DNA from 3 places in the Streptomyces mabaensis genome. Region 2 is predicted to be linked to each of the others. Evidence: riboswitches for the same ligand, from Rfam matches in the RefSeq annotation. Region 2 holds a riboswitch; each other region holds the start of a gene.
The links. A riboswitch is a leader RNA that binds a small molecule or an ion and turns the genes downstream of it on or off. The one in region 2 is predicted to bind cobalamin.
Positions count from the first base shown of each region.

Region 1: linked by a shared signal. The riboswitch ahead of ACWV17_RS04600 (ribonucleoside-diphosphate reductase subunit alpha) and the one ahead of ACWV17_RS10475 (prenyltransferase/squalene oxidase repeat-containing protein) in region 2 are both predicted to bind cobalamin.
Region 3: linked by a shared signal. The riboswitch ahead of ACWV17_RS20510 (energy-coupling factor ABC transporter permease) and the one ahead of ACWV17_RS10475 (prenyltransferase/squalene oxidase repeat-containing protein) in region 2 are both predicted to bind cobalamin.

Region 1 is NZ_JBSOPZ010000004.1:25,223-35,074, forward strand. It holds gene ACWV17_RS04570 (carbohydrate ABC transporter permease) at 1-315, opposite strand, end outside; gene ACWV17_RS04575 (extracellular solute-binding protein) at 405-1,691, opposite strand; gene ACWV17_RS04580 (GntR family transcriptional regulator) at 1,976-2,764, shown strand; gene ACWV17_RS04585 (carbon starvation CstA family protein) at 2,880-5,090, shown strand; gene ACWV17_RS04590 (YbdD/YjiX family protein) at 5,087-5,302, shown strand; gene ACWV17_RS04595 (GNAT family N-acetyltransferase) at 5,388-5,885, shown strand; cobalamin riboswitch at 5,939-6,061, shown strand; gene ACWV17_RS04600 (ribonucleoside-diphosphate reductase subunit alpha) at 6,205-8,601, shown strand; gene ACWV17_RS04605 (ribonucleotide-diphosphate reductase subunit beta) at 8,592-9,611, shown strand; gene ACWV17_RS04610 (DUF427 domain-containing protein) at 9,608-9,852, opposite strand, start outside.
Region 2 is NZ_JBSOPZ010000009.1:141,770-151,621, forward strand. It holds gene ACWV17_RS10465 (energy-coupling factor transporter transmembrane component T) at 1-1,145, opposite strand, end outside; gene ACWV17_RS10470 (SCO2322 family protein) at 1,160-1,813, opposite strand; gene ACWV17_RS10475 (prenyltransferase/squalene oxidase repeat-containing protein) at 1,813-3,063, opposite strand; cobalamin riboswitch at 3,156-3,307, opposite strand; gene ACWV17_RS10480 (MBL fold metallo-hydrolase) at 3,652-4,701, opposite strand; gene ACWV17_RS10485 (serine hydrolase domain-containing protein) at 4,799-5,977, opposite strand; gene ACWV17_RS10490 (AI-2E family transporter) at 6,281-7,423, shown strand; gene ACWV17_RS10495 (aldehyde dehydrogenase) at 7,521-8,978, shown strand; gene ACWV17_RS10500 (ferredoxin) at 8,978-9,211, shown strand; gene ACWV17_RS10505 (TetR family transcriptional regulator) at 9,291-9,852, opposite strand, start outside.
Region 3 is NZ_JBSOPZ010000022.1:38,710-48,561, forward strand. It holds gene ACWV17_RS20505 (L-serine ammonia-lyase) at 1-1,146, shown strand, start outside; cobalamin riboswitch at 1,314-1,533, shown strand; gene ACWV17_RS20510 (energy-coupling factor ABC transporter permease) at 1,564-2,277, shown strand; gene ACWV17_RS20515 (energy-coupling factor ABC transporter substrate-binding protein) at 2,277-2,663, shown strand; gene cbiQ (cobalt ECF transporter T component CbiQ) at 2,671-3,420, shown strand; gene ACWV17_RS20525 (energy-coupling factor ABC transporter ATP-binding protein) at 3,426-4,295, shown strand; gene ACWV17_RS20530 (PadR family transcriptional regulator) at 4,383-4,961, shown strand; gene ACWV17_RS20535 (tRNA-dependent cyclodipeptide synthase) at 5,138-5,863, shown strand; gene ACWV17_RS20540 (cytochrome P450) at 5,844-7,049, shown strand; gene ACWV17_RS20545 (YncE family protein) at 7,154-8,344, opposite strand; gene ACWV17_RS20550 (polysaccharide deacetylase family protein) at 8,341-9,183, opposite strand; gene ACWV17_RS20555 (ATP-binding protein) at 9,499-9,852, opposite strand, start outside.

The DNA of each region.
Region 1 (9,852 bases), on a different contig from region 2:
GGTGTAGTTGCCGAAGCCGGTCCACACCGTCTCGCGGGTGATCAGCTCCTTCCGGTTGACCTGCTGGAAGGACAGGATCACGTTCCGGACGAGCGGATACAGCACAAGCAGCGCACCGCAGAGGATCGCGGGGGCCACCAGCAGATACGGCAGCAGCCCGGCGGGCAGGGCGCGCCTGCCGCGAGGGCGCCGAAGGGCTTCCCCGGAACCGGGACGGGAACCGGAAGGGGGCGGCGGAGTGCTCGACTCGGCTGCCGCTTTCCCGGGCGCATCCTCCGGAGCAGAGGTCGCCACTCCCTGGGAGTGCACGGTCATGGTCTTCTTCCTCGCGGTTCTGGTTCCTCGCAGTACCTCCGGTGGCCGCGGCCGGGGCGCCGGGCGCCGGCCGCGACCACCGGACACGACTACTGCTGGTTGATGCGCTCGGTGATGACCTTGTCGGCCGCCTCGCCCGCCTTCGTGGCGTCCTCACCCTTGAGCACCTTGGTCATGTACTCCTTGATCGGGTTGGGCGCGGTCTCCACGTTCGCCCAGCCCGGGGTGACCGGGGTGATGTTGCCCGAGGCCGCGGCCTGCGCCATGGCCTCGGCGAAGGAGCCGGCCGCCGGCTTGAACTGCGCGGCGTCGTTGTTCGGCAGCAGCGCGCCGGTGACGGCCGCGCTGTACTTGGTCATCTGCTCCTTGCCGGAGGCGAGCGCCAGCCACTCCTTGGCCAGGTCCTTGTTCTTGGACCGCTCGGAGATGGCGAGGTTCGAGCCGCCGAAGAAGACGCTGCCCGGCTTGTCCGCGGTCTTGCCCGGGATCGGGAAGTAACCGAAGTCGGCCGTCTTGCCCGCCTTCTTCATCGCGTCGATCGCGCCGCCGGCCTCCCAGCCGAGACCGATCCACGAGGCGACGCCGCCCTTGGGCACGATGTCGGTGGACTGCTGCGGGGTGGCCTCGTCCTTGTCCTTGGGAGCGGTGGAGAAGGACTGGAGCTTCTTGTAGAACTCCATCGCGGACGCGGCCTCGGGGGTGGCGAGGGTGCCCTTCCACTTGTCGCCGTCCTTGACCGCGAAGTCGCCGCCCTCGTCCCACAGGAAGCCGGCGAGCACGTACCAGCTCTGGCCGGGCAGGTAGATCGGCTGGGTCTTGCTGTCGGCGGCCTTCAGCTTCTCCAGGCCGGCGATCCACTCGTCGCGGGTCTTCGGCGGGGTGACCTTCGCCTTCGCGTACGCCGCCTTGTCGTAGACGACGACACGGTTGGCCGCGTACCAGGGGGCGGAGTAGAGCTTGCCGTCGTACTCGGCCGACGCGAGCATGCCCTTGTTCCAGCCGTCGCCGCCGAGCTCGGCCTTGTCGCCGGAGAGGTCGGCGAGGCCGCCGGTGGCCGCGTAGCCCGCGGTCTGGGTGTTACCGAGTTCGAGGACGTCCGGCGGGGTGTCCTCGGAGAGGGCGGTGGTGACCCTCTCCTGGATGCCGTTCCACTGCTGGGTCTCGACCTTGACCTTGACGCCCTTGTGCTTGGCCTCGAACTCCTTGTTCACGGCCTCGAGCCACGGGGCCGGAGCCGAACCGTCCATGACCCAGACGGTCAGGGTCTTGTTGCCGGCCGCTTCCGTGGTGCCCTTGCCGTCGCTGTCGCCGCCACAGGCCGCAACGCCGACCATCATGCCCGCGACGCCTACCGCCGCGATGAGCTTGCGCTTCACGCCACCCTCCTCAGGATGCCTGCAAATCCACTGCCCGCCGCGATGACATACGCCAAGTACTGCCGTGGGGCTGGGACCTGGCCTTTAATGGTTTAGACCAGTACCCGGGAGCTTGGCCTAGACCTTTAGGGGTGTCAAGGGTGTATAAGAAGGGCTGTCGCGTCCGTTATCGGACCGACACCTGAGGGAGGGCGACGGCCTCGGACCGGCCCGTGTCACGATGTGAGCCGCTACGTACGGAGGAGCCGGTGACGGCAACAGGACAGGAGTCGGGAAGGCGGGGCATGGCCACCGACGCGGGAACCACGGATCCCGAGAACGGCACGGCGGGGGTAGCCACCCGCACCGCACGCGTGCCCAAGTACTACCGGCTCAAGCGGCACTTGCTCGACATGACGCAGACGCTGCCGCCGGGCACGCCCGTACCGCCGGAGCGGACGCTCGCCGCGGAGTTCGACACCTCGCGCACCACTGTGCGTCAGGCGTTGCAGGAGCTGGTCGTCGAAGGCCGGCTGGAGCGGATCCAGGGCAAGGGCACGTTCGTCGCCAAGCCCAAGGTCTCGCAGGCGCTGCAACTCACCTCCTACACGGAGGACATGCGGGCCCAGGGCCTCGAACCCACGTCGCAGCTGCTGGACATCGGCTATGTCACGGCCGACGACACGCTGGCGGGGCTGCTCGACATCACCACCGGCGGGCGCGTGCTGCGGATCGAGCGGCTGCGGCTCGCCAGCGGTGAGCCGATGGCCATCGAGACCACGCATCTGTCGGCCAAGCGCTTCCCGGCGCTGCGCCGGTCCCTGGTCAAGTACACGTCCCTCTACACGGCGCTGGCAGAGGTGTACGACGTCCACCTCGCCGAGGCCGAGGAGACGATCGAGACCTCGCTGGCCACTCCGCGCGAGGCGGGGCTGCTCGGCACCGACGTCGGCCTGCCGATGCTGATGCTGTCGCGCCACTCGCTGGACGCCGGCGGCCATCCGGTGGAGTGGGTCCGGTCCGTCTACCGCGGCGACCGCTACAAGTTCGTGGCGCGGCTCCAGCGGCCGACGGCCGAGCGGCCGCCGGGCTGACCGGCCCGGATCCACATCGTTCTCGTACCGATATGCGGACGGGGGGTGACGCCTGCCGAGACAGTCGCCTAGATTTCCTGCGCACTCAGCAGGTGATCAGCGAGGGGACGTATCCATGCCAGAGCCGGCATCACCCACCACCACTCAGCGGAGCCTCAGTCCGAAGTCGATAGCGGTCTGGTCACTCGTCGCCCTCACGGGCGCGATCGGCTGGGCCGTGCTCGCGCTCTCCCGCGGCGAAGAAGTCTCCGCCGCCTGGATGCTCGCGGCCGCCCTCGGCTCGTACGCCATCGCGTACCGCTTCTACTCCCGCTTCATCGCCAACCGCGTACTGAAGGTCGACAAGACGCGGGCGACCCCCGCCGAACGCCTTGACAACGGTGTCGACTTTCACCCCACCGACCGCCGCGTGCTCTTCGGGCACCACTTCGCGGCGGTCGCCGGCGCGGGACCGCTGGTCGGTCCCGTCCTCGCTGCCCAGATGGGCTACCTGCCCGGCACGATCTGGATCGTCGCGGGTGTCATCTTCGCCGGCGCCGTCCAGGACATGGTGACGCTCTTCTTCTCCACCCGCCGCAACGGCCGCTCGCTGGGCCAGATGGCGCGGGACGAGATAGGGCCCTTCGGCGGCGCGGCCGCGCTGGTCGCGGTCTTCGCCATCATGATCATCCTGCTGGCCGTACTGGCCCTGGTGATCGTCAACGCCCTGGCGGACTCGCCGTGGGGCGTCTTCTCCATCGGCATGACCATCCCGATCGCCCTCTTCATGGGCGTGTACCTGCGCATCCTGCGGCCGGGCAAGGTCACCGAGGTCTCCGTCGTGGGCGTGGCGCTGCTGCTGCTCGCCATCGTCGCGGGCGGCTGGGTCGCCGATTCCTCGCTCGCCGGGATCTTCACGCTGGAGAAGGGCACGCTCGTCATCTGGATGATCGTGTACGGCTTCCTGGCCTCCGTCCTGCCGGTGTGGATGCTGCTCGCACCGCGCGACTACCTCTCCACCTTCATGAAGATCGGCACGATCGTGCTGCTCGCACTGGGCGTCGCGCTCACTCTGCCGACCCTGAAGATGGACGCGGTCACCGAGTTCGCGAGCCGCGGGGACGGACCGGTCTTCGCCGGCTCGATGTTCCCCTTCGTCTTCATCACCATCGCGTGCGGCGCGCTCTCCGGCTTCCACGCCCTGGTCTCCTCGGGCACGACCCCGAAGATGATCCAGAAGGAGACCCAGGTCCGGATGATCGGCTACGGGGCCATGCTGACCGAGTCGTTCGTCGCCATCATGGCGATGATCACGGCATGCATCATCGACCCGGGCCTGTACTTCGCCATCAACTCCCCCGCGGGCGTCGTCGGCACGACCGTCGAGTCCGCCTCCACGGCGGTGGCGAACCTCGGCTTCAGCATCTCCCCCGAGCAGCTGGCGAAGGCCGCCGCGGACGTCGAGGAAGCCAGCCTGCTGTCGCGGACCGGTGGTGCGCCGACCTTCGCGCTCGGTATGTCGGAGATCTTCTCGGCCGTGGTCGGCGGCACCGCGATGAAGGCCTTCTGGTACCACTTCGCGATCATGTTCGAGGCGCTCTTCATCCTCACCACCGTGGACGCGGGCACCCGGGTCGGGCGCTTCATGCTCCAGGACATGCTGGGCAACGTCTACAAGCCGTTCCGCCAGGTCAGCTGGAAGCCGGGCGTCTGGTTCGCCAGCGCGGTGGTCGTCGGCGGCTGGGGCTACTTCCTGTGGGTCGGCGTGCACGACCCGCTGGGCGGAATCAACCAGCTCTTCCCGCTGTTCGGCATCGCCAACCAGCTGCTCGCCGCCGTGGCCCTGGCCGTGTGCACCACGCTGCTGGTCAAGTCCGGCCGGCTCAAGTGGGCCTGGGTCACCGCCGTCCCGCTCGCCTGGGACGTCGCGGTCACGCTCACCGCGAGCTGGCAGAAGATCTTCTCGGACGACGTCAAGGTGGGCTTCTTCGCCCAGCGCGAGAAGTTCCAGGCGGGCATCGACGCCGACAAGGTGCTGCCGCCCGCCAAGACGATGGACGACATGCACACGGTGGTCACCAACGCCACCGTCGACGGGGTGCTTTCGGTGCTCTTCGCCGTCCTCATCGTCGTGGTCATCGCGGACGCGGCACGCGTCTGCTTCCGGGCCATCAGCAACCCGGAGGGCGTCAGGCTCGCCGAGGTCCCGTACACCGAGTCCAAGCTCCTCGCACCGGCGAGCCTGCTCGCCACCCAGGAGGAGAAGGCCGAGTTCGCGGCGGCCGGACTCGGCCCGGACGGCGGTCTCCGCAAGGACACCGTCCCCGCGGGATCCGGCCCGGCATGAGCGCCCCGACTACGTTGACCAGGTTCGGGCGGGCCGTGCACTGGATCCGCTGGTACGTGCGCGAGGTGTCCGGCGAGGCGGTGTACGACAGGTACGTCGCCCACGCCCGGTCCTGCGACCCGGCCGCCGAGGTCATGACCCGGCGCGAGTTCGAGCGCAGCCGTACGGACGCGCGGGAGGCCGACCCCCGGGACGGCTTCCGCTGCTGCTGAGCGCCCGAACGGAAGCGGGCCGCCGTGATCCCCCCTGGGGAAACACGGCGGCCCGTTGTCGTACCCCTGCGGCACACTTCGGAACATGGACATCACGATCAGGGAGGCCCGGCCCGAGGAGTACGAGGAGCTGGGTGAGATCACCGCACAGGCGTATCTCGGGGACGGTCTGCTGGACTTCGGGGAGGACGACGACTACCTCCACGTCCTGCGGGACGTGGCCCGGCGGGCGCGCAACGCGGAGGTCCTCGTCGCGGTGCGCGAGGGACAGCTGCTGGGCAGTGTGACCTTCGCGCCGCCCGGCAGCGCGTGGGCCGACATCGCGCGGGAGGGCGAGGCGGAGTTCCGGATGCTGGCCGTCGCCCGCGCGGGACGGGGGCGCGGTGCGGGCGAGGCGCTCGTACGGGCGTGCATCGAGCGGGCGCGAGCGATCGACGGGGTGGCGCGGCTGGTCCTGTCCACCACGCCCGCCATGCGCGGAGCCCACCGGATCTACGAACGGCTGGGCTTCGTCCGCACGCCGGAGCGGGACTGGGAGCCGATACCGGACCTTCCGCTCCTCACCTACGAGTTGGAGCTGTAGGGGGTCCACGACACAACATGTGGGGGGTGACGCATCAACCCGCCCCCACATGTATGCTCATGCTCGCTGTCGCCGCAGGGGAATCCGGTGGAAATCCGGAACTGTCCCGCAACGGTGCATTGGTGCGCGTTCGCGCGTCCAGGAGTCCGAAGACCTGCCGACGGTGCATCCGGTTCGACCGTTCCGGGTGCCGATACGTCCGGGCCTCGCGGATGGGCCGGTGGACGCCGCGTGGTGTGCTGCCCTGTGCCGGCCGCATACGCCCGTGGGCGCCTCCGCTCCCCCCGCGGCCCCGAGCCGAGCGAGGGAGAGCACCCCCGTGACCATCGCGCCAGCCGGTCCTGCGTCAGCACAGGTTGCCGAACAGGTTGCCGACGGGCCGGGGACCGCACTTCTGCGGACCCTGACCGACCTCACCGCCGATCTGCCGGACACCGATCCGGGCCGGGTCGCCGCGGCCGCGCTGCGCGGCCGCAACGCGCGGTCGGACGAGGCCGAGCTGCGGGGCCTGGCCACCGAGGCGGCCGCGGGTCTCATCTCCGAGGACCCGGCGTACTCGCAGCTCGCCGCCCGGCTGCTGACCCTCGCCATCGCGGACGAGGCAGCGGGGCAGGGCGCGGTGTCGTTCTCCGCCTCGGTCGCCGTCGGACACCGCGAGGGCCTGATCGCCGACCGTACGGCCGACTTCGTCCGGACGCACGCCGACCGGCTGGACACGCTGGTCGACATGGCGCTCGCCGACGGGGCGGACGACCGCTTCGGCTACTTCGGCCTGCGCACCCTGCACAGCCGCTACCTGCTGCGCCACCCGATCACCCGCCAGGTCATCGAGACGCCGCAGTTCTTCATGCTGCGGGTGGCGGCGGGACTCGCAGAAGACGAGAGTGCGCGCTCGGCCGACGAAGTCGCCGCGCTCTACCGGCTGATGAGCCGGCTGGACTACCTGCCCTCCTCGCCCACGCTCTTCAACTCCGGCACCCGCCACCCGCAGATGTCCTCCTGCTATCTGCTGGACTCGCCGCTGGACGAGCTCGACTCGATCTACGACCGCTACCACCAGATCGCGCGGCTCTCGAAGCACGCGGGTGGCATCGGCCTGTCGTACTCCCGTATCCGCTCCCGCGGTTCGCTGATCCGCGGCACCAACGGCCACTCCAACGGCATCGTCCCGTTCCTGCGCACCCTCGACTCCTCGGTCGCGGCGGTCAACCAGGGCGGCCGGCGCAAGGGCGCGGCCTGCGTCTATCTGGAGACCTGGCACGCGGACATCGAGGAGTTCCTGGAGCTGCGCGACAACACGGGCGAGGAAGCCCGCCGTACGCACAACCTCAACCTCGCGCACTGGATCCCGGACGAGTTCATGCGCCGCGTCGAGGCCGACGCCGACTGGTCGCTGTTCTCTCCCGCCGACGTGCCCGAGCTGGTCGACCTGTGGGGCGAGGAGTTCGACCGCGCCTACCGCAGGGCCGAGGCGGACGGCCTGGCCCGCACCACCGTCCCGGCCCGCCAGCTGTACGGACGGATGATGCGTACGCTCGCCCAGACCGGCAACGGCTGGATGACCTTCAAGGACGCCTCGAACCGCACGGCCAACCAGACCGCCGAGCCCGGCCAGGTCGTCCACTCCTCGAACCTCTGCACCGAGATTCTCGAAGTGACGGACGACGGCGAGACGGCGGTCTGCAACCTGGGCTCGGTGAACCTGGGCGCGTTCGTCCTGCCGTCCGGTGAGATCGACTGGGAGCGGCTGGACGAGACCGTCCGTACCGCCGTGACCTTCCTCGACCGGGTCGTCGACATCAACTTCTACCCGACCGAGCAGGCCGGCCGCTCCAACTCCAAGTGGCGCCCGGTGGGCCTGGGCGCGATGGGCCTGCAGGACGTCTTCTTCAAGCTGCGGCTGCCGTTCGACTCGGCGGAGGCGCAGGCACTCTCCACGAAGATCGCCGAGCGCATCATGCTCGCCGCGTACGAGGCGTCCTGCGACCTCGCCGAGCGCAACGGCCCGCTGCCCGCCTGGTCCCGGACCCGGGCCGCCCGCGGCGTACTGCACCCCGACCACTACGGCGTCGAGGTCACCTGGCCGGAGCGCTGGGCGGCGCTGCGCGCCCGGATCGCCAAGACCGGCATGCGCAACTCGCTCCTGCTCGCCATCGCCCCGACCGCGACCATCGCGTCGATCGCCGGCGTGTACGAGTGCATCGAGCCGCAGGTCTCCAACCTCTTCAAGCGCGAGACGCTCAGCGGTGAGTTCCTCCAGGTCAACGCCTACCTGGTCAACGACCTGAAGCAACACGGGCTCTGGGACGCGCAGACCCGCGAGGCGCTGCGCGACTCCAACGGCTCGGTCGAGGGCCTGGGCTGGATCCCACAGGAGATCCGCAGCCTCTACCGCACCGCGTGGGAGCTGCCGCAGCGCGCGCTGATCGACATGGCCGCGGCCCGTACGCCGTACCTCGACCAGAGCCAGTCGCTGAACCTCTTCATGGCCTCGCCCACCATCGGCAAGCTCAGCTCGATGTACGCGTACGCCTGGAAGAAGGGCCTGAAGACGACGTACTACCTGCGCTCCCGCCCGGCGACGCGCATCGCCCGCGCCGCCGGGGCACCCGCCGCGACCGTCGCGGCCACCATCCCCGTCCAGCAGGCCGCCCCCGAGGCGGACGCGATCGCCTGCTCCCTTGAGAACCCCGAGTCCTGCGAGGCATGCCAGTAATCATGAGTGACAAGAACCTGCTCGACCCGGGCTTCGAACTGACCCTGCGCCCCATGCGCTACCCGGACTTCTACGAGCGCTACCGGGACGCGATCAAGAACACCTGGACGGTGGAGGAGGTCGACCTCCACTCCGACGTGGCCGACCTCGCCAAGCTCTCCCCGGGTGAGCAGCACATGATCGGCCGGCTGGTCGCGTTCTTCGCGACGGGTGACTCGATCGTCTCCAACAACCTGGTGCTGACGCTCTACAAGCACATCAACTCCCCCGAGGCGCGGCTCTACCTCTCCCGCCAGCTCTTCGAGGAGGCCGTGCACGTCCAGTTCTACCTGACGCTGCTGGACACCTACCTCCCGGACCCGGACGACCGGGCGGCCGCCTTCGACGCGGTGGAGGAGATCCCGTCGATCCGGGAGAAGGCCCAGTTCTGCTTCAAGTGGATGGACTCCGTAGAGAAGATCGACCGCCTGGAGACGAAGGCCGACCGCCGCCGCTTCCTGCTGAACCTGATCTGCTTCGCGGCGTGCATCGAGGGCCTGTTCTTCTACGGCGCGTTCGCCTATGTGTACTGGTTCCGGTCCCGGGGGCTGCTGCACGGGCTGGCGACGGGGACGAACTGGGTCTTCCGGGACGAGACCATGCACATGAACTTCGCGTTCGAGGTCGTGGACACCGTCCGCAAGGAGGAGCCGGAGCTCTTCGACGACGCCCTTCAGCAGCAGGTCACCGACATGCTCAAGGAGGCCGTCGAGGCGGAGCTCCAGTTCGGCCGCGATCTGTGCGGCGACGGACTGCCCGGTATGAACACGGACTCCATGCGCGAGTACCTGCAGTGCGTCGCCGACCAGCGCCTGACGCGGCTGGGCTTCGCACCGGTGTACGGCTCGGAGAACCCGTTCTCCTTCATGGAGCTTCAGGGAGTGCAGGAGCTGACGAACTTCTTCGAGCGCCGGCCGTCGGCGTACCAGGTCGCGGTCGAGGGCACGGTCGGCTTCGACGACGACTTCTAGGCGCTGTCCGGACGGGAGAGCCGCCTGCTGAAGTACGTGACCGGACGCTCCAGCCGCTCCCCGTCGACGACGAGGTCGACGGCCTCGTTGTAGAAGGCGACACGGGACCTGATCTCGTGCACGGCGGGCAGCGGATCCGGATAACTCCACGCCACGTTGGGCGGAACCCGGCCGCTGCCCGCCCATGACCAGTACTCCGTGGCAACGCCCTTGTACGGACAGCGGGTGCTCATGTCGGTGG
Region 2 (9,852 bases):
AGCAGCACGGAAGCGGCGGGCCAGAGCGGGAACTCGGGTGCGGTGAGCGGGACAACACCGGGGTGCAGCGCTTCCGGATCGTACGAACCGGCCCAGATCATCAGCGCCGCGACGGCCATCCCGGAACCGGACACCAGCCAGGCGCGCACGCCCCAGCGGTCCGGGCGGTAGCGGGTGCGTACGCTGCGCCGGCCGGCGAGCCGGAGCCCGGTGAGGGCGGCGGCGAGCCCGGCGGCGAGGACCGGCAGCCCGAAGGCCGCGCCCTCGGCGGCGAGCAGCCCGTACGAACCGGCGCACACGCCGAGCAGCCCGCCGATGGTGAGGGCGTTGGTGGTGCGGCGTACGGCCTTCGGGACCTGGGCGGTACGGCCGTACCCGCGCGCGTCCATGGCGGCGGCGGTGGCCACCGAGCGCTCCAACGCGCCCTCCAGGACCGGCAGTCCGATCTGGAGGATCGCCTTGATCCCGCCGGTCGGGCGGCCCCGGAGCCGGCGGGCGGCGCGTAGCCGGACGACGTCGGAGACCATGTTCGGCGCGAAGGTCATCGCGACGACGACGGCCACGCCCACCTCGTAGAGGGCGCTGGGCAGCGACTTGAGCAGCCGGGCCGGGTTGGCGAGGGCGTTCGCCGCGCCCACGCAGATGAGGAGGGTGGCCAGCTTCAGGCCCTCGTACAGCGCGAAGACCAGCCCCTCGGCGGTCACCCGGCCACCGATGCGCACGCCCTGCGCCCAGTCGGGGAGCGGGACTTCGGGCATGGTGAAGAGGGTGTGCGCGCCGGGAACGGGGGAGCCGAGGAAGACGGCGAAGACGAGGCGGATGGCGATGACGGCGAGGCCGAGCTTGACGAACGCGCCGTACGAGCGGGCCCAGGGGGCGTCGGTGCGGCGGGAGGCGACGACGTAGCCCGCGACGCCGATGAGGAGGCCGAGAAGGAGGGGGTTGGTGGTCCGCGAGGCGCCGGCGGCCAGCCCGAGCGCCCACAGCCACCACGCCCCGGCATGCAGGGCGTTGCTACGGCCGGCCTCGGGCGCGCGGAGTCGCTGCCGGCGGGGGCGGCTGTTTCCGCTGCCGCCGGCGGCCCCGACCCCGGCGGGGGGCGGAAGATCCGGGCCCGGGTTTCCCGCGGGTGCGGTGTGGGGCATCGGTACGCGCCCGGTCAGCCGCGGCCGCCGCGACGGCGGCGGGACTGCCATACGCCTGCCGCGCCGAGCGCGAGTACAGCCGCGAGGCCCGCGAGCAGGCCCGCGGACGGGCCGTCGTCCTCAGCCGCGTCATCCGGCACCGGGGCAGGCGACTTCTGCGCGTCGCCCGACACCTGCTCGCCGCAGCCCGCCTTCGGGTAGCCCGCGATCGCGCACAGCAGCGCGTCGCTGTTGTAGCGCAGCGGCTTCGCGACCGCCGCCAGCGCTTCCGCGCTCGTCGCGTCCGCGCCGACCCGCGCGCACGCCGTACGCGGCCCGGGCGGCGTCTCGCCATCGGGCGCGTCCGCCTGCGTACCGAAGTCGATGACCAGCGCGACGCGCTTGCGGCCGTCCTGCGTGGGGGTCTTGCCGCAGATCGCCTCGAAGTCCGCGGCTCCGCGCGGCTGCGCGGAGTCCTGAGAGTCCTCGCTGACCGAGAAGCGGAAGCCCTGGACGTCGCCGTCGGCCGGCCTCGCCACCGAGGGCCCCTGGGTGGCGTACTTCCACGCCCCGGCGTCCCGCTCCCAGAACGACCAGTAGCGGTATCCGGCCGCCTGGGCGGACCCCGCGCCCAGCACGCCGAGAAGGGTGCCGAGCGCGAGGGCGAAGGCGGCGATCCGGGTCCGCATCACGCCTGCTGCTGGTTCTTCTTGTTCCGGCCGCTGATCAGGAAGCCGATGCCGATACCGGCGACGGCGCCGACCCCGACGATCCACCAGACGCTGACCCCGGAGTCGTCGGTGTCCTTCTTCTCCGCGGCGGGCTTCGCGGCGGCCTCGGGGGCCGGGCCGGTCGCGTTCAGCTGCTGCACGAGGTCGGCGCCGCCGAACGCGCGCGGGTCCGTGCCGGTCGCGTGCGCGGCGAGCACCAGCGTGCCGAGGCCCGCCGGGTTGTCATTCGCCCACTCCGCGGAGTTCTGCTGCAGCCAGCCGAGCGGTCCGGCCGCCGCGTCCTTGTGCTGGCCGGCGGCCAGCGCGATGACCGCGTCGGCGGTGTTGCCGATGTCGGGGGTGGGCTGGTCGGCGCCGGGCGTGAGGGCCGTCAGGTGCTGCCCGTCCTTCTTCAGCGTCGCCGCGAGGTAGCCCGCGGCGCCTGCCGCGGCCGTCTCGGCGGTGACCTTGCCGGCGCCCGCCTTGCAGTCCAGCGGTGCGACGGCGGTGTCGTCCTTGCCGAGCGGCTCCACGACCAGGCCGCTGCCGAGTCCGGCGAGCGCGGCGGCCGCGGTGGCGTCGCCGTTCGCGGCGAGCTTGCCGGTCTTGTCGGGCTGGTACGCGAAGGAGCCGCGCTCGGCCGGCTTCGCGGCGTCGCAGCCGAGCTGGAAGGACACCAGCCCGTCGTACGCCGACCTGCCCTTCTTCGACTTCACCTCGGCCGGCTTCTCGTCCGCCGCGGCCAGCGCGCCGATGACCACCGCCGTGGAGTTCGCGTCGCTCGGCCCGCCTGGCATGTAGCCCCAGCCGCCGTCGTCGTTCTGTACGGACTTCAGCCAGCCGACGCTCTTCTTCACCGCGTCCGCGTGCCCGCCGAGCGCGGCCAGGGACTGCACGGCGACGGCGGTGGAGTTGCTGTCCACCATCGTCTTGGCGTCGCAGGCCTTTGTGGCGTCGGCGCGGAACGCGGCGAACGCGCCGTTCGCGCACTGCTGCCCGGTCAGCCAGTTCACGGCCTGCTTCGCGGGTGTGACCCCGACCGTGTCCTGCGCGAGCATGGCTATCGACTGGCGCCAGACGCCGTCGTACGTCGGGTCCTTCTTGCCGTACAGGCCGGCGGGGATCACCGGCGCCGGGGCCGGGGACGGCGCTGCGAAGGCGGTGGGGGCAGCGGCCACGCAGAGTACGGCGGAAGCTGCGAGCGCGGCTGCGCTGCGGCGAACGGTCATGGCGGGCGGTGCCTCTCCACTGGGGAGCCGGAAGCAGGCACGCGCAGGTACCAGGCTCCGGCTCCGTATACCTCGACGGTGCCGGCCACCGGGGACTTCCGGCGGCACGAGCCGGTCACGTCCGACAGGGCAGTCCGACTCACCGCCGGCGAGGGCGGCTCACGGTTGCGGGGTCAGCGCCGGATTTGCACCGGCTTCCCCCTGTACGACGTGATGACGACGGGCTCACTCTACCGGCCCGTAGCAACCCGCCCGCGGGGCGGGACCGGGGTCGTGGCCCTGTCAGGACTGCGGCCGGGACCGAAGCCGACGCCCCCGGCTCTCCGCGACGCGCAGCGCATCGGCCAGGCATTCCGACAACCGGCGGGCTGCGAAACGCAGTTCGTCGACCGTGGATGTGCTGTCCATGAGCAAGTGGCGAGCGAGGGTGAGGACTTCGCTACCCATGCCAAGTTGCACGGCCTCTATCTGGTCGGCACGCGCGTCTGGCCACGCCTGCGTACCTCTTCGCATACGGACCGCACCGCGAAGCGGGCCCATCAGGAACCCCACCAGCCGCAGGCGGAGCGACGAAGACATGCGCGAACCCTACCGACACGCCTGTACGGCCCGGTACGTGACCGGGGTGCTGCCCGGGACCGGTTCCGCCCGGCCCAGTTTCACCAGGCGGCGCAGATGGGCCTCCGCCTCCGAGACCGCGATGTTCCTTGAGCCGTACGGGATCTGCTCCCACGGGCGGTTCCACTCCATGCGCTCCGCGAGCTGCCAGGGCGTGAGCGGGGTGGTGATCAGGTCCAGGAGCCCCTGGAGCCGTTCCTCGTGGTGGGCGAGCAACTCCCGTACCCGGGCGGGGGCGTCGGTGAACGCGTGCTGGTGGGCCGGGAGGACCTCGGCGGGGGCCAGGCGGCCGATGCGTTCGAGGGAGTCGAGGTAGTCGCCGAGGGGGTCGGTGACCCTGGTGTCCTCCGGGTCCTCGTACAGGCCGATGTGCGGGGAGATCCCGGGGAGCAGGTGGTCGCCGGAGAAGAGCCGCCCGTTGCCGGGGAGGTTCGCCGGGTGGTCCTCCTCCAGGTGCAGGCAGACGTGGCCGGGGGTGTGGCCCGGCGTCCAGATGGCGCGCAGCCGGCGTCCGGCCAGGTCGAGGAGTTCGCCAGGGATAATCTCCCGGTCGGGGAGGGCGGCGCGCAGCCCCGGCAGGGTCCGCATCCGCCCGGACGCGCGGGCGGCGCGCAGCGGGGCGGTGTGCTCGTCGGGGGCGCCGGCGGCGGCCAGTTTGGTGGCCAGGTAGTCGAGCCAGACGCCGGGCTCGGCGGTGCGGGTGCGCTGGATGACCTCGGTGTCGGCCGCGTGCATCGCGATCCAGGCGCCGGACGCGTCACGGACCTGCCCGGAGAGCCCGTGGTGGTCGGGGTGGTGGTGGGTGATGACGACGCCGTGGATGTCGGCGATGTCCACGTCGAGCGCGGTGAGTCCGGCGACCAGGGTGTCCCAGGAGGTGGGATCGTCCCAGCCGGTGTCGATCAGCACCGGGCCGCGGTCGGTGTCGAGCAGGTGGACGAGGGTGTGGCCGAGCGGATTGTCCGGGATGGGGACCTTGATGCTCCAGACGCCTCCACCGTGGTCGGACACCTGGGTCATGGGCCCCTCATCTCTCCGGCGGCACAGCCATGAGGGTCACTATAACTAGAACTGGTTCCAATGGTCGCCCAAGTCGACCATTTGATCCGTACTGCGGTCAGTCGGCCTTCAACGGCCGGTCCGGAGCGATGTGGTTGGCGATCGATGCCAGGAGCGGGGTGGTGAAGTTCTTCGCGGCGTTGCTGCCGATTCCCTGGGTCCCGACCGTCGCGATCGCGATCTTCTTGGACGGCAGGTAGGCGACCGTGGCCTGGTAGCCGGCGAATGACGGGTTCTGCAGGAGCCAGCTGTTCTGCACCGCCACTCCGAGGGCGTAGTCCGTCGTCGGTGACAGCTTGGACACGGGGGTGATCTGTGCTCGGTGAGACTCGGGCGTCAGTAGCTTCCCCTCGCCCAGCGCCGCCATCGTCTTCCCCAGGTCCTCCAGCGTTCCCGTCATGACCGCTCCCGGTGCCAGCGTCCATGACGGGTCCCAGTAGGTGGAGTCCTCGAATACGTCCCGTTCGTTGTCGAAGGCATGCAACACCGGGGGCGTGATATCGGCTGTGGACGGGTTGTCGGTCCCGGTCAGGCCGAGGGGCTTCAGGATGTCGTTCCGCATCACCTCCGCCAGCGGCTTCTTCTCCACCTTCGAGATGATGTCACCCAGGATCACCCAATTGGCGTGCGAGTAAACGAAACCCGTTCCCGGAGGTTTCACGAGGGGCTTGGAGACGGAGATCTTCACCAGTTCTTCCGCCGTCCACTGCCGGAACGGATTCTTGTACAGATCGGCCAGGAATGTGCGGTCCTGGACGTAGTCCGAGTATCCGGAGGTCGTGGAGGCCAGCATCTTCAGCGTGATCTCGTCCGCGTGCGGGAGGTCGGGGCGCCACCGGGAGATCTTGTCGCCGAGCTTGACCTTGCCCTCGTCCACCAGCTTGAGCAGTTCGGTCGTCAGATAGGGAATCGCGACCGCGCCGATCCGGAAATGCATGTCCGTCGAAACGGGGACTCCCGTCATCGACTCCCCTGAAGCGACGGTCGAAACTCTTTCCCCGTTGACCCACACTCCCGCGATGGCTGCGTTGAGTTTGTATTTCTTCAGGGAGTCTTCGACCTGCTTCCTGATGAAGTCGGCGGTGCCGGCCGGAATGCAGGTGCCGCCTCGGGAGACCTGGCCGGACGGACATGGCTTCGGCGCGCTCTCGGCATCAGCGGTGACGCAGCCCGCCAGGCAAGTGCCCATGAGCAGGTGCAGGCACATGAGGAGGACTGTCCTGGGTCTGCGTCGCACGGTGGAGCCTCCATACAGGGTCGAAGGCTGCGATTCCCCCGTGTCGCAATTGCGGGCCTCGTTTCGCATGCTAACCGTCGGTGTCGGCCGCCGCGCTTCAGCAGCGGCCCGGGTGCCTTCGGGCGAATGTGACGCCTGGCGCGTGGGGTGACGGGTTCCTGGTGGTACGAGCTAGGGATGCCCAGGCAACCGGACACGCGGCGCACGAACCCGGACCCCGGCGCGCCGTCCGCGGCGCGGCGGAACCTGATCCGCGCGGCGTCGCGCCAGGCACGGCGCCGGGCACCGCGCGGCATGAACCGTATGCCCGCCCGGCAGTCGGGTGAAGGCGTGGGGCCGGCGTCGGGGGGCGAGGGCCGGGTGTTTCCGGCACTGCGGACGGCTGCCGCGTACGCGTGGCGGATCCTCGTGGTGGGGGCCGCCGTCTACGCCGTCTTCTCCGTGCTGGGACGGTTTCACGAGATCGCCGTGGCCGTGTTCCTCGGCCTGGTCGTCACCGCGATGCTCAGGCCGGTGGCGGATCTGCTGACCCACCGTGTCCCACGGCCGTTGGCCGTTGCCGTGACGCTGATCGGCAGCATCGTCCTCGTACTCGGAATCCTGGCCCTGATCGGTGAGGTGGTGGCCGCCGAGCGGGCCGGCCTGCAAAGGGAGTTCGGCGAGGGCATCGGCAGGATCGAGCGCCGGCTGGAGGAACCGCCCTTCCGGCTGAACCCGGACGTGCTCTCAGACGTCCAGTCCCGGATCGGACGGTTCCTGTCGGACCATCGGTCCACTCTGATCAGTACGGCTGTCAGCGGCGCGGGCCGGCTGGTGGAGGTCCTGACGGTGTTCGCCCTGGCACTGTTCTGTTCGGTCTTCTTCATCCACTCGGGCGACCGGCAGTGGAGCTGGATCTGCGACCAGCTGCCCCTGACCGTCCGGGGCAGGGTGGCCGTCGCCGGCCGGGCCGCGTGGCGGACGTTCACCGGTTACACGCACGGCATCGTGCTGGTGGCGGCGACCAACGCCATCCTGGTCGGTGTGGCGCTCTTCGCCCTCGGGGTCCCGCTGGCGGTACCGCTGGCACTGCTGGAGTTCTTCGCCGCCTTCATTCCGCTGATCGGCTCGCCCGTCGCTCTCGCGGTGGCCGCGGTGGTGGCCCTCGCATCGAAGGGGCCGGTCGTCGCGGCGATCGTCGCGGGGCTGATCGTGATCATCGGCCAGATCGAAGGACACCTTCTGCACCCGATCGTGATGAGCTGGGCCGTCCGGCTGCACCCCGTGGTCGTCGCGCTCTCCGTCATCGGCGGCGCCATCGCGGCGGGGGTGGTGGGCGCGGTCGTGGCCGTACCGCTCGTGTCCGTTCTCTGGTCGGCACGGCAAGCCCTGCGCCGGTCGGACAAGGCGTCGGACCCGGACAGTGTCGGACCCGGTGAGCCGCCTGCCGTGGACTCCTGCAAGTAGAACTGGTATCAGTTCTGAGGCAGTGTCAGGAACGGAGTCAGGAACCCCGGTACCCCCGGTCCGGCCCCCGCAGGAGGCATCAGCCATGACCGAAGCCATGACCGAGCTCGTGGAACACGAAAAGCTGTTCATCGGCGGGGAGTGGGCCGACCCCCTCGGCCGCGACACCATCGACGTGATCTCGCCCCATACCGAGCAGGTCATCGGCCGGGTCCCGCACGCCTCGCGCGCGGACGTGGACCGCGCGGTCGCCGCCGCCCGCCGGGCGTTCGACGAGGGGCCCTGGCCCCGGACGAGCCTGGACGAGCGGATCGCCGTCGTGACCCGGATCAAGGACGCGATCGCCGTACGGCACGAGGAGCTGGCCAGGTCCATCAGCGCGCAGAACGGCTCCCCGTACTCCTGGAGCGTCCTAGCCCAGGCGCTCGGCGCGATGATGGTATGGGACGCGGCGATCACGGTCGCCCGCGACTTTCCGTACGAGGAGCGGCGGACCGGGGTGCTCGGGCGGATTCTCGTGCGGCGGGAGCCGGTCGGCGTGGTCGCGGCCGTCATTCCCTGGAACGTCCCGCAGTTCACCGCGGCCGCCAAGCTCGGGCCGGCGCTGCTCGCGGGCTGCACGGTGGTGCTCAAGCCCTCGCCCGAATCGCCGCTCGACTCCTACATCCTGGCCGAGATCGCGCGGGAGGCCGGGCTGCCCGAGGGGGTGCTGTCGATCGTCCCGGCCGACCGGGAGGTGAGCGAGTACCTGGTCGGCCACCCGGGGGTCGACAAGGTGTCGTTCACCGGATCGGTGGCGGCGGGCAAGCGCGTGATGGAGGTGGCCGCGCGCAATCTCACCCGTGTCACGCTCGAACTGGGCGGCAAGTCCGCGGCCGTGATCCTGCCCGACGCGGATCTGGACGCGGCGGTCGCCGGGATCGTGCCCGCCGCGTGGATGAACAACGGCCAGGCCTGCGTCGCCCAGACCCGCATCCTCGCCCCGCGCAGCCGGTACGACGAGATCGCCGAGGCATTCGCGGCGGCGGCCGGCGCGCTGGTGGTCGGTGATCCACTGGACCCGGCGACCCAGGTCGGCCCGCTGGTGGCCCGGCGCCAGCAGCAGCGCTCGCTCGACTACATCAGGATCGGCCAGGAGGAAGGCGCCAAGATCCTTGCGGGCGGCGGGCGTCCGGCCGGCCAGGAGCGTGGGTGGTACGTCGAGCCGACCCTGTTCGGCGGGGTCGACAACGGGATGCGGATCGCCCGCGAGGAGATCTTCGGGCCGGTCATCTGCCTGCTGCCGTACGGGGACGAGGGCGAGGCGGCCACGCTCGCCAACGACTCGGACTACGGGCTGAGCGGCAGCGTCTGGACGGCGGACGTCGAGCGCGGCATCGAGTTCGCGCGCGGGGTGCGGACCGGTACGTACAACGTGAACACCTTCAGCCTCGACATGCTCGGGCCCTTCGGCGGCTACAAGAGCTCCGGTCTGGGGCGGGAGTTCGGGCCCGAGGGCTTCGGCGAGTACCTGGAGCACAAGATGATCCACCTGCCTTCCGGGTGGGAGGGCTGATGGGGGACCGCTGGCACGTCGAGGTGGACCGCGGGGTCTGCATCGGGTCGGGCATGTGCGTGAACCACGCGCCCACCGGCTTCACGCTGGACTCGGCCCGCCAGTCGCACCCGCGGACGTCCGAGACCGACGCCAACGAGCAGGTGCTGGCGGCGGCCGAGGGATGCCCGGTGGAGGCGATCACGATCACGCTGCTGGACGGCGGAGAGGCGGTGTTCCCGCCCGAGGAGTGAGCGGGGCGCCCCGAGCCCGTGCGACACTCCTGCGGTGATCGCACGGGCAACTTCTGCCCTGCGGCCACCGCGACCCGCGTCACCGTGACGGCGCGTCGCCCGGCGTCGTCAGGTCGATCAGGCGGCAGACCGTTTCGATGTCGATCTTCACCTGTGCGATGGACGCGCGGCCCGACAGCCAGGTGATCAGCGCCGAGTGCCAGGTGTGCTCGATGACCCGGACCGCCGAGAGCTGTTCAGGGGTGGGCGGGCCGTCCAGGCCCATCGCGTCCAGGATGATCGCCGTGGTCAGCCGCGAGACCGTGTCCACCTCGGGGCTGACGCTGCGGTCCGCGAAGGTCAGCGCCCGGACCATCGCGTCCGCCAGATGCGGTTCGCGCTGGAGCGCGCGGAAGGCCCGCATCAGCGTCTCCGCGACCCGGGCGGCCGGGTCGTCCCCGGCCGGGGGGCGCTTGCGCAGCGTCGTGTGCAGGTGCTGGAGCTGGTCCTGCATGGTGGCGACCAGCAGATGGATCTTGGACGGGAAGTAGCGGTAGAGCGTCCCCAGCGCGACGCTCGACGACTCGGCGACCTCACGCATCTGTACGGCGTCGAAGCCGCCCCGGCTCGCCAGTTGGGCGCTGGCATGCAGGATGCGGCGG
Region 3 (9,852 bases), on a different contig from region 2:
AACGTCGAGACGGCGGACGACGAGGTCGAACGGATCCGGCAGACCGGCCGGCTCCGCCTGCTGGGCGCGGAGATCGGCGCGGCGCACGAGATCGAGTTCGACGAGCCGAACCAGCTGATCCTGCACCGCCGCCGCTCCCTCCCGTACCACGCGAACGGCATGACCCTGTTCGCGTACGACGCGTCGGGCACACCACTGCTGGAGAAGACGTACTACTCGGTGGGCGGCGGCTTCGTCGTCGACGAGGACGCGGTGGGCGAGGACCGGATCAAGCTCGACGACACCGTGCTGAAGTACCCCTTCCGCACCGGTGACGAGCTGCTGCGGCTGGCCTCGGAGACCGGTCTGTCCATCTCCGCGCTGATGCTGGAGAACGAGAAGTCCTGGCGCACCGAGGAGGAGATCCGCGAGGGCCTGCTGGAGATCTGGCGGGTCATGCAGGCGTGCGTGGCACGCGGCATGTCCCGCGAGGGCATCCTGCCCGGCGGGCTGAAGGTCCGCCGCCGGGCGGCCACCACGGCCCGCAAGCTGCGCGCCGAGGGCGACCCGACCGCCCTCGCGATGGAGTGGATCACCCTGTATGCGATGGCCGTGAACGAGGAGAACGCGGCCGGCGGCCGGGTGGTGACCGCCCCGACCAACGGCGCCGCCGGGATCATCCCGGCCGTCCTGCACTACTACATGAACTTCGTGCCCGGCGCCGATGAGGACGGCGTGGTGCGGTTCCTGCTCGCCGCGGGCGCCATCGGCATGCTGTTCAAGGAGAACGCCTCCATCTCGGGTGCCGAGGTGGGCTGCCAGGGTGAGGTCGGCTCGGCCTGTTCGATGGCGGCCGGCGCGCTGGCGGAGGTGCTGGGCGGCACCCCGGAGCAGGTGGAGAACGCCGCGGAGATCGGCATGGAGCACAACCTGGGCCTGACCTGCGACCCGGTCGGCGGCCTGGTGCAGATCCCGTGCATCGAACGCAACGGCATGGCGGCGGTCAAGGCGGTCACCGCGGCGCGGATGGCGATGCGCGGCGACGGCAGCCACAAGGTCTCCCTCGACAAGGTCATCAAGACCATGAAGGAGACCGGCGCGGACATGAAGGTCAAGTACAAGGAGACCGCCCGCGGCGGCCTCGCCGTCAACGTCATCGAATGCTGAGCGACGCGCGACAGCGGACCCGTCAGCCACACCTCGGCGCGTGATCCCGTGAACGCCTGAACGCATGATCATCTGGACATGTGAACACGTGAATGTTTGACCCGATCCCCGTCAGGCGCGCCCTTGTCGTGCGCCCGTGCGCGGGTTGTCGCAGGTCGTCACGCCCACTAAGGTCACAGGGCCTTGGTGTTCGGGAAACCGGTGCGGTACCGGTGCGGCCCTCGCCACTGTGATCGGGTAGTCCGACTCCACCCTCCGGGGAGCCACTGGACCACCGCGGGAGACCGCGGAGTCCGGGAAGGCGGAGTCGGACGGCACATTGCCAGTCCGGGGTGGACCCCAGGACCCCCCGTCAGCCAGGAGACCGGCCAGGGCGCGTTGTCCATCCACGAGGTGCTGGAGAGGGTCTACCCAACCATGCATATAGCCGAGGGGTTTCTGCCCCCGCTGCACGCGGCCGCCTGGGGCGCCGCGTCAGCTCCGTTCGTCGTCCACGGAGTCAGGGCCCTGACCCGTGAGGTCAGGGCCAACCCCGAGAGCACCCTGCTGCTCGGTGCCTCCGGCGCCTTCACGTTCGTTCTGTCCGCGCTCAAACTGCCCTCCGTCACGGGCAGTTGCTCCCACCCCACCGGAACCGGTCTGGGTGCGATCCTGTTCAGACCGCCGATCATGGCGGTGCTGGGCACCATCACCCTGCTGTTCCAGGCCCTGCTGCTGGCCCACGGCGGACTCACCACGCTGGGGGCCAACGTCTTCTCGATGGCCATCGCGGGGCCCTGGGCGGGTTACGGGGTGTACCGGCTGCTGCGGCGCTTCGACGTGCCGCTGATGGTCAGCGTGTTCTTCGGTGCCTTCGTGGCCGACCTGAGCACGTACTGCGTCACCAGCGTGCAGCTGGCGCTCGCCTTCCCCGACCCGGCGACCGGACTCCTGGGCGCACTGGCCAAGTTCGGCGGGATCTTCGCCGTGACCCAGATTCCGCTGGCGGTCAGCGAGGGTCTGCTGACCGTGCTCGTCATGCGGCTGCTGATCCAGTCGAGCAAGGGCGAGCTGACACGGCTCGGGGTCCTGCTCCAGGGCGCGCAGCCCGGGCAGAAGAAGCCCGGGCAGAAGAAGGGGGCCGTGGCCTGATGAGCCGGAACGCGAAGATCAACTCACTGCTGCTGCTCATCGTGGCCGCACTCGCCGTACTGCCGCTCGCGCTCGGCCTCGGGGACGGCAAGGAGGAGCCGTTCGCCGGAGCCGACGGGCAGGCGGAGGCCGCCATCACCGAGATCCAGCCGGACTACGAGCCGTGGTTCACCCCGCTGTACGAGCCGCCGTCCGGTGAGATCGAGTCGGCGCTGTTCTCCTTGCAGGCGGCGCTCGGCGCGGGCGTACTGGCCTACTACTTCGGGCTGCGCAAGGGCCGCAAGCAGGGCGAAGCCCGCGCGGCGGCAGCCACGGGAGCGGCGGCAGCCACGGCCGGGGAGCCGGGCGAGCAGCCCGCCCGCCGGCCCGCCGGCCCGACGTCGTAACCGGCGGATGCTGCCGATCGACGCGGCGGCGCACAGCAGTCGCTGGCGCCGCCGCCATCCGCTGGAAAAGGCCGTCCTCGGTCTCGGGCTGACCGTTTCGGCGGTCTGCCTGCCGCCCTGGCCGGGTGCGGTGATCGTCGGCGCCGCCACGCTCGCCGTGCTGCTCGGCCCGGCCGGGGTCGCGCCCCGCCAGCTGTGGCGGGCGTACCGCATTCCGCTCGGGTTCTGCGTCACCGGCGCGGTACCGCTGCTGTTCCAGGTCGGCGGTACGGGCGGCCTCGTGACCCTCGCACCCGAAGGCGCGGCGCACGCCGGGCAGTTGCTGCTGCGGACCTCGGCGGCCTCGCTCGGCGTGCTGCTGTTCGCCTTCACCACTCCCGTCTCCGATGTGCTGCCGCGGCTGGTACGCGCGGGCGTCCCCGCGCCCGTGGTGGACGTCGCCCTGGTGATGTACCGGATCAGTTTTCTGCTCCTGGACGCCATCACCCGGATACGCCAGGCGCAGGCCGCCCGGCTGGGCCACACCACCAGGGCGGCCACCTGGCGTTCGCTCGCCGGCTTGGGCGCGACGGCTTTCGTCCGGGCCTTCGACCGGGCGGAGCGCCTTCAGTCGGGGCTGGCGGGCCGCGGCTACGACGGCACCCTGCGCGTCCTGGTCCCGCCGGCGGTGCTCTCCTGGCGGTTCCTGGCCGCGAGCGGCGCGCTGCTGGCGGGGGTCACCGCCCTCACGCTCGTACTCGAAAGGCTCTCCCTGTGACCAGAGTGACCACAGCGTCCGCACGGCCCGCCGTGGGGGCGCCCGTCGTGGAGCTCCTCGCGGCTGGTTATGCCTACCAGGACGGCCCGGCCGTACTGAGCGGCGTCGACTTCGGGATCCGCGAGGGCCGTTCGCTGGCCCTGCTCGGCCGCAACGGCAGTGGCAAGACCACGCTGCTGCGGCTGCTGAGCGGCGGACTGCACTGCGCGTCGGGCGAACTGCGGCTGGAGGGTGCGCCCGTGGCGTACGACCGGGCCGGACTGACCCGGCTGCGGACGACCGTTCAGCTGGTGGTGCAGGACCCGGACGACCAGCTGTTCGCCGCCTCGGTCGGCCAGGACGTCTCGTTCGGTCCGATGAACCTTGGCCTGCCGGAGGCCGAGGTACGCGACCGGGTGGCGGAGGCGCTGGAGGCCCTGGACATCGTGGCCCTGCGGGACCGGCCGACGCACCTGCTGTCGTACGGGCAGCGCAAGCGGGCGGCGATCGCGGGCGCCGTGGCGATGCGGCCGCGGGTGCTGATCCTCGACGAGCCCACGGCCGGTCTGGACCCGCACGGCCAGGAACGGCTGCTGGAGGTGCTGGAGCGGCTGCGCGAACTCGGCACCACCGTCGTCATGGCGACGCACGACGTGGACCTCGCGCTGCGCTGGGCGGACGACGCGGCGGTGCTGGCCCCGGACGGGCTGCACACCGGGCCCGTCGCCGAAGTGCTCGCCGACCAGGGGCTGCTGGACGCCGCCCGGCTGCGCCGGCCGTGGGGTATGGCGGCCGCGGAGGTGCTGCGGGCGCACGGACTGCTCGGCGGGACGGACGCCGGGCCGCGCACCCCGGAGGAGCTCGGTGGCTGGGCGACGGCGGTACGGGGGACCTGATCGGCCCGCACCCGCCGGACCTGCCGGGGCCTGTCGGGCCCTGATCCGCCGGACCGGCCCTGAGCGCGCGGTACCTAAGATGCCTCCATGTCACTCCCGCACGCGATCCTCACCGCCCTGCTCGAAAAGCCGTCGTCGGGGCTGGAGCTGACCCGCAGGTTCGACCGGTCCATCGGGTACTTCTGGTCGGCCACGCATCAGCAGATCTACCGGGAGCTGGGCAAGCTGGAGCAGGCCGGCCTGATCCGGGCCCTCCCCTCCGAGCAGCCCGCACGCGGGCAGAAGAAGGAGTTCGAGGTACTGCCCACGGGCCGCGCGGAACTCGCCCGCTGGGTCGGCGAGAGCCAGGACCCGAAGCCCATCCGGGACCCGCTGCTGCTGCGGCTGCGCGCCGCGGCGGTGGTCGGGGCCGACGGGCTGGAGGCCGAGGTGCGGCGGCATCTCGCCCTGCACCGCAGGCAGTCGGCGACGTACGCGGCCATCGAGGAGCGCGACTTCCCGCCGGGCCGGAACGCGGACGAGGACCGGTTGCGCCGTCTGGTGCTGCACGGCGGGGTCGCGCTGGAGAAGTTCTGGCTGGAGTGGCTGGAGGAGGCGCTCGCCGAGCTGACGGACATGGCGGCGGCGCGCGAGAGCGGCGACATCCCGGGCGGCACAAAGGCATGAATTCAATTACCGTTCCGTAATGCGGAAGTGACACAGAATCGCCCACAAGCTCAATTCCAGCCAATCTCATGACGCTCTTGTCACGCTCCGCCGACGACCGATAACTTCATGCCGTTGCCGCCACACCAGGAGCGCAGGGCTCCCAGGGACAAGCGGCCTCAAGGGCGATCACAAAAGTGACGATCACAGCTGACTCATTCGAAGTTCTGCCCTTCACCCCCGCCTGCCGCAGCATCTGGGACGAGGGCGACCACGTACTCATCGGCGTAAGCCCGGGCAACAGTTACTTCAGCGCGGAGCGCATCACCTCTCTCGCCCGCTGGGCGAACTCCCGCTTCGCCCAGGTCGATTTCGTCTATGCCGATCTCCACGTGGACCGGATGTTCGCCTCCTTCGGCTACACCCAGGAGCACGCGGCCCGCCGCGCGGCCAAGGAGATCAAGGCCGTACGCCGACGGATGCTGCGGGGCGTAGAGGAGGCCGGCCCCCCACTCGGGGACACCCGGGTGAGGGCGCTTTCGGAGTTCTCCGGAAACCGCGTCTATCAACTCCTCCACCGACGCGTCCGCCATTTCATCGAAACGGACGATGAATTCCGGAAGGGCTGCGAGGAGATGGCCGAGTTCTTCCTCGGCACCAAACTCGACGACGGACAGTCCATCACCGAGGAACAGCGGCAGGTCTGTTTCGACTACATGGCGGCGGAGCTTCCGTTCTTCCTGGACACCCCGAGCATTCTGGACGTGCCGTCCTCGGTGTCCTGTTACCACGTACGAATGCCGCTGACCGACGTGCTCTACGGGCGCGGTGGCGGCCTCCGTGCGACGCGCAACCAGGCCTATGCCGTGGTGCGTCCCGGAGAAACCGGAAGGAATGATGTCGATGTCCGACGCGCAGCCTGAACACGGAGACCTCCTCGACTTTCCGCTGTCCCGCCGCGGCGACGTCCTCCCGGAGGAGTGCACCTGGCTGCGCGTGAAGCGGCCGGTGACCCGGGTCCGTACCCTCACCGGCGACAGCGCCTGGCTGGTGAGCAGTTACGCACTGGCCAAACAGGTCCTGGAGGACGAGCGGTTCAGCCTCAAGGACACGGCGAACGCCGGGGTGCCGAGGCAGTACGCCCTGACGATCCCGCCCGAGGTCGTCAACAACATGGGCAACATCAACAGCGCGGGCCTGCGCAGCGCGGTGATGAAGGCACTGAACCCGCGCGCCGACGGACTGCAGGAGTGGCTCCGGGGGGCGGCCGACGAGCTGATCGACGGCCTCCTCGCCGAGGGCCCGCCGGCCGACCTCCGGGCGGGGTTCGCCGACCCCTTCTCGGCGGCGCTGCACTGCAAGGTCATCGGAGTGCCGTTCGCGGACTGGCGCCGGCTGATGTCGGGGCTGGACATCGCCTTCATGACCAGTGCCGAGACCTTCGACGGCTCGGCACTGAACTGGTACAAGGACCTCGGCTACATGGTGGAGCAGCTCAACGCTCCGGAAGGCCGGCGTTCGGGCCTGCTGGGCAAGCTGGCCGCGCTGCGGGAGGACCCGGAGTCGGCGCACCTGACCGACGAGATGCTCGCCACGGTCGCGGTGTCGCTGTTCGGCGCGGGCGCGGTGTCCACCTCCGCGTTCCTGGTACTGGCCGTCCTCGCCCTGCTCCAGCGGCCCGAGCTGATCGGGTACCTGCGCACGCACCCCGAGCGCATCGGACGGGCCGTCGACGAGCTGCTCCGCTGGAACCTGTCCATCGGTGACGGGCTGCCGCGGCTGGCCATGGACGACATCCAGGTCGGCGACGTCCTAGTGAAGAAGGGCGAGTTGGTGCTGGTGCTGGTCGAGGGGGCGAACTTCGACCCGGCGGTGTTCACCGACCCCGAGCGGCTGGACCTGGACCGGACGTCCAACCCGCACCTGTCGTTCGGTGCCGGCCGCCACTTCTGCCCGGCGTCGGCGCTCGGCCGCGCCCACGCGGAGATCGCGCTGACCGCCCTGGTCGAGCGGTTGCCGGACATGCGTCTGGCCGTCCCCGCCGAGCAGCTGGTGTGGCGTACCGGATTCATCAAGCGGCTGCCGGAGCGGCTGCCGGTCGCGTGGTGAGGCCGCGCCCCTGACCAGGGAGCGCCCCCGGGAGCCCGCACCGGCTCCCGGGGCGCTGTCGTAGGCGAGGAGATCGCGGTGAGGTCCTGGCCCAGCGGCAGCGGTCAGCGGAAGACGCCGGTGTGCCCGAGCGAGTACCGGCCGGGCTGCGGGTACACCGCGAGGCCGTGCGGGCCGCTGCCCACCGGGATCCGGGCGAGCTGCTTCCCGGTGGCCGTGTCGATGGCGTACACCTCGGCGTCGTACCGGCCCGACAGCCACAGCACCTTGCCGTCCGCCGAGACGCCGCCCATGTCGGGGCTGCCGCCCTCGGGCAGCAGCCACTTCTTGGTGAGCTTGTTCTGGGCGAAGTCGAAGACCGAGATGGTGCCTTCGCCGCGGTTGGGAATGTACATCTCCTTGGAGTCGCGGCTGACGTACAGGCCGTGGGCGCCCTTGCCGGTGGGCATCAGCTTCGGCGCGGTGAACTTCTCGCCGTCGAGGACCCACACACCGTGCGCGATCATGTCGGCGATGTAGAAGGTCTTGCCGTCGGGCGAGATCTTCACGTCCTGGGGCATCGCGCCCTGGAACGGCAGCTTCTGCTGCGCGATGACCTCCATCTTCTCGGTGTCGACCTTGAGCAGCTCGCCGGAGAACTCGCAGGAGACGATGAAGTACCGGCCGTCCATCGAGAAGTCCGCGTGGTTCACACCGAAGCAGGAGACGGGGAGGGTCTTGACCCGGTTCATCGTGTGCGGATCGCGGAAGACGAGTTCCTTGTCCAGGGAGGCCATCACGACGGCGTACTTGCCGTTGGGCGTGAAGTAGAGGTTGTACGGGTCGTGCACCTCCACGGGCTTGCCCGCCCTGCCGGTCGCCGGGTCGATCGGCGTGAGGGTGTGGCCGCGGTTGTTGTTGACCCAGAGGGTCTTCAGGTCCCAGGACGGCACGACGTGCTGGGGCTGGACGCCGACCGGGATGGTCTCGATCACCTGGTAGGTGGCGGGGTCGATGACGGAGACGGTGTTGGAGTTGGTGTTCGGCACGTACACCCGGGACGGGAAGTCCTTGACGACCGGCGACAGCATGCCCGGCCGGTCGGCGGCGTAGACGTCCTCGGGATCGAGCACCGGCGGCATACCGGGAAGGCCCGCGGGCGCGGTCTGCTTCCCGTGGGGCAGTGGAGCGCCGTTGGTGCCGGGTGCTTCCTTCCCGCTCTTGTCTGCGGACGTCCCGCAGCCGGCCAGCGCGGCGAGGACGGCACCGGCGAGCAGTGCGGCGGCTTTGGTGGTGAGGGACGGCGTGGGGGTCATGGGGTCAGCAGCTCCGTGGTGGTCACCGCGCGCAGTTCGCGGCGGGCGAGTTGATCGAGGAGGTCGGGCATGGCGGCGACCGTGTCCGCGTAGCCGAAATGCAGGCTCACCACTGATCCGTTGCGGATCGGCCCGGTGACGTTACGGATGACGGCCGCGGCGCCGGGCGAGGTGAAGTCGAGGGAGTCGACGTCGTACGAGAGGACGTGCGGGTAGCCGGCCCGGCGGGCCAGCCGCTGGACGAGGGGGGTCGCGTACCGGGCGCGCGAGGGCCGGAACCATGTGCCGATGGAACCGGTGAGCCTGCGCAGCCGCTGGGCGCAGTCGGTGATCTCGGCGTAAGCCTGCGTCTCGGTCATCTCCGCGAGGGTCTGATGGCGCTGGGTGTGGTTGCCGAGTTCATGGCCGCCGTCGAGAATCCGGCGGGCCAGCTCCGGGTGCGCGTCGAGCCAGCTGCCGACGGCGAGTACGGTCACCCGGGCGCCGGCCCGCTCGGCCTCGGCGAGGACGGCCCGGGCGGTGGCCGGGTCGCCGCCGCCGTGGAAGGTGAGTGCGACACGCGGATGCTCGCGGGGGCCGTGCGCGATCTGGACCGGTTGCCCGGCACAGGAGCGGGGGCCGGGTGCGGGCCCGCGGCCGGGCGGCTTCGCCGGGGCAGTGGGGGTGGCGCGCGGCGAGGGGCCGGCGGGGGCGGCAGGACCACCGGGCGGAGCGGCTCTGCCTGCCGTACAGCCGGCGGCGAAGGCCCCCGCGACGAGGGCCGCGGCGCCGGCGCGCAGTACGCCGCGACGGCCGGTCGCTCGGGGAGTCGGGGGGTGACCCCCGGGGAAGCAGAGCATTCGACCATTTAAGGGGCGCCATGCCCAAAAAATAACGATTGACCCAATTTCACATGATCGCGGGTCGCGTGGTCCATGCGCCGCCGGGCCGAACTGATCAAGGAATCACTCGCATGGGCGCATGGCTGATCAATACTTGCGAGGTGAGTACGCCGACTTACCTTAGATTCATTGCGCGCGGCCTTTTGGCATCACGGCTCCCCGTCTGCCATAGTCGAGGACGCGACCCCCATTGACCCGGGCCAGGTCGTTCACAGTCGCCGTGGATCACACCCCTTCGGATCCACGGCGCTCTGCTTGTCGGGACGGGTGTCGTCAGACGCGCATCTCGAACCACGTCGTCTTGCCGCGTGGCAGCAGATCCACACCCCAGCGGTCCGAGAGTTTGTCGACCAGGAAGAGGCCGCGGCCACTGGTGTCGAGCTCGTGAACGGGCATCAGACAGGGCAGTCCGCGCGACGGGTCGCGTACCTCGATCCTGATCCAGCCCCTGCGGCGCAGCATGCGCAGCCCGAACACCCGGGCGCCCGTGTGCCGTACGGCATTGCCCACCAGCTCCGAGACGAGCAGCACCGCGTACTCCGAGGTCTGCGCGGAGAGTCCCCACTGGCGCAGCACCACACTCTGGGTGAGCCGCCGGGCCGTGCCCGCCGATTCGGGGCGGGAGGG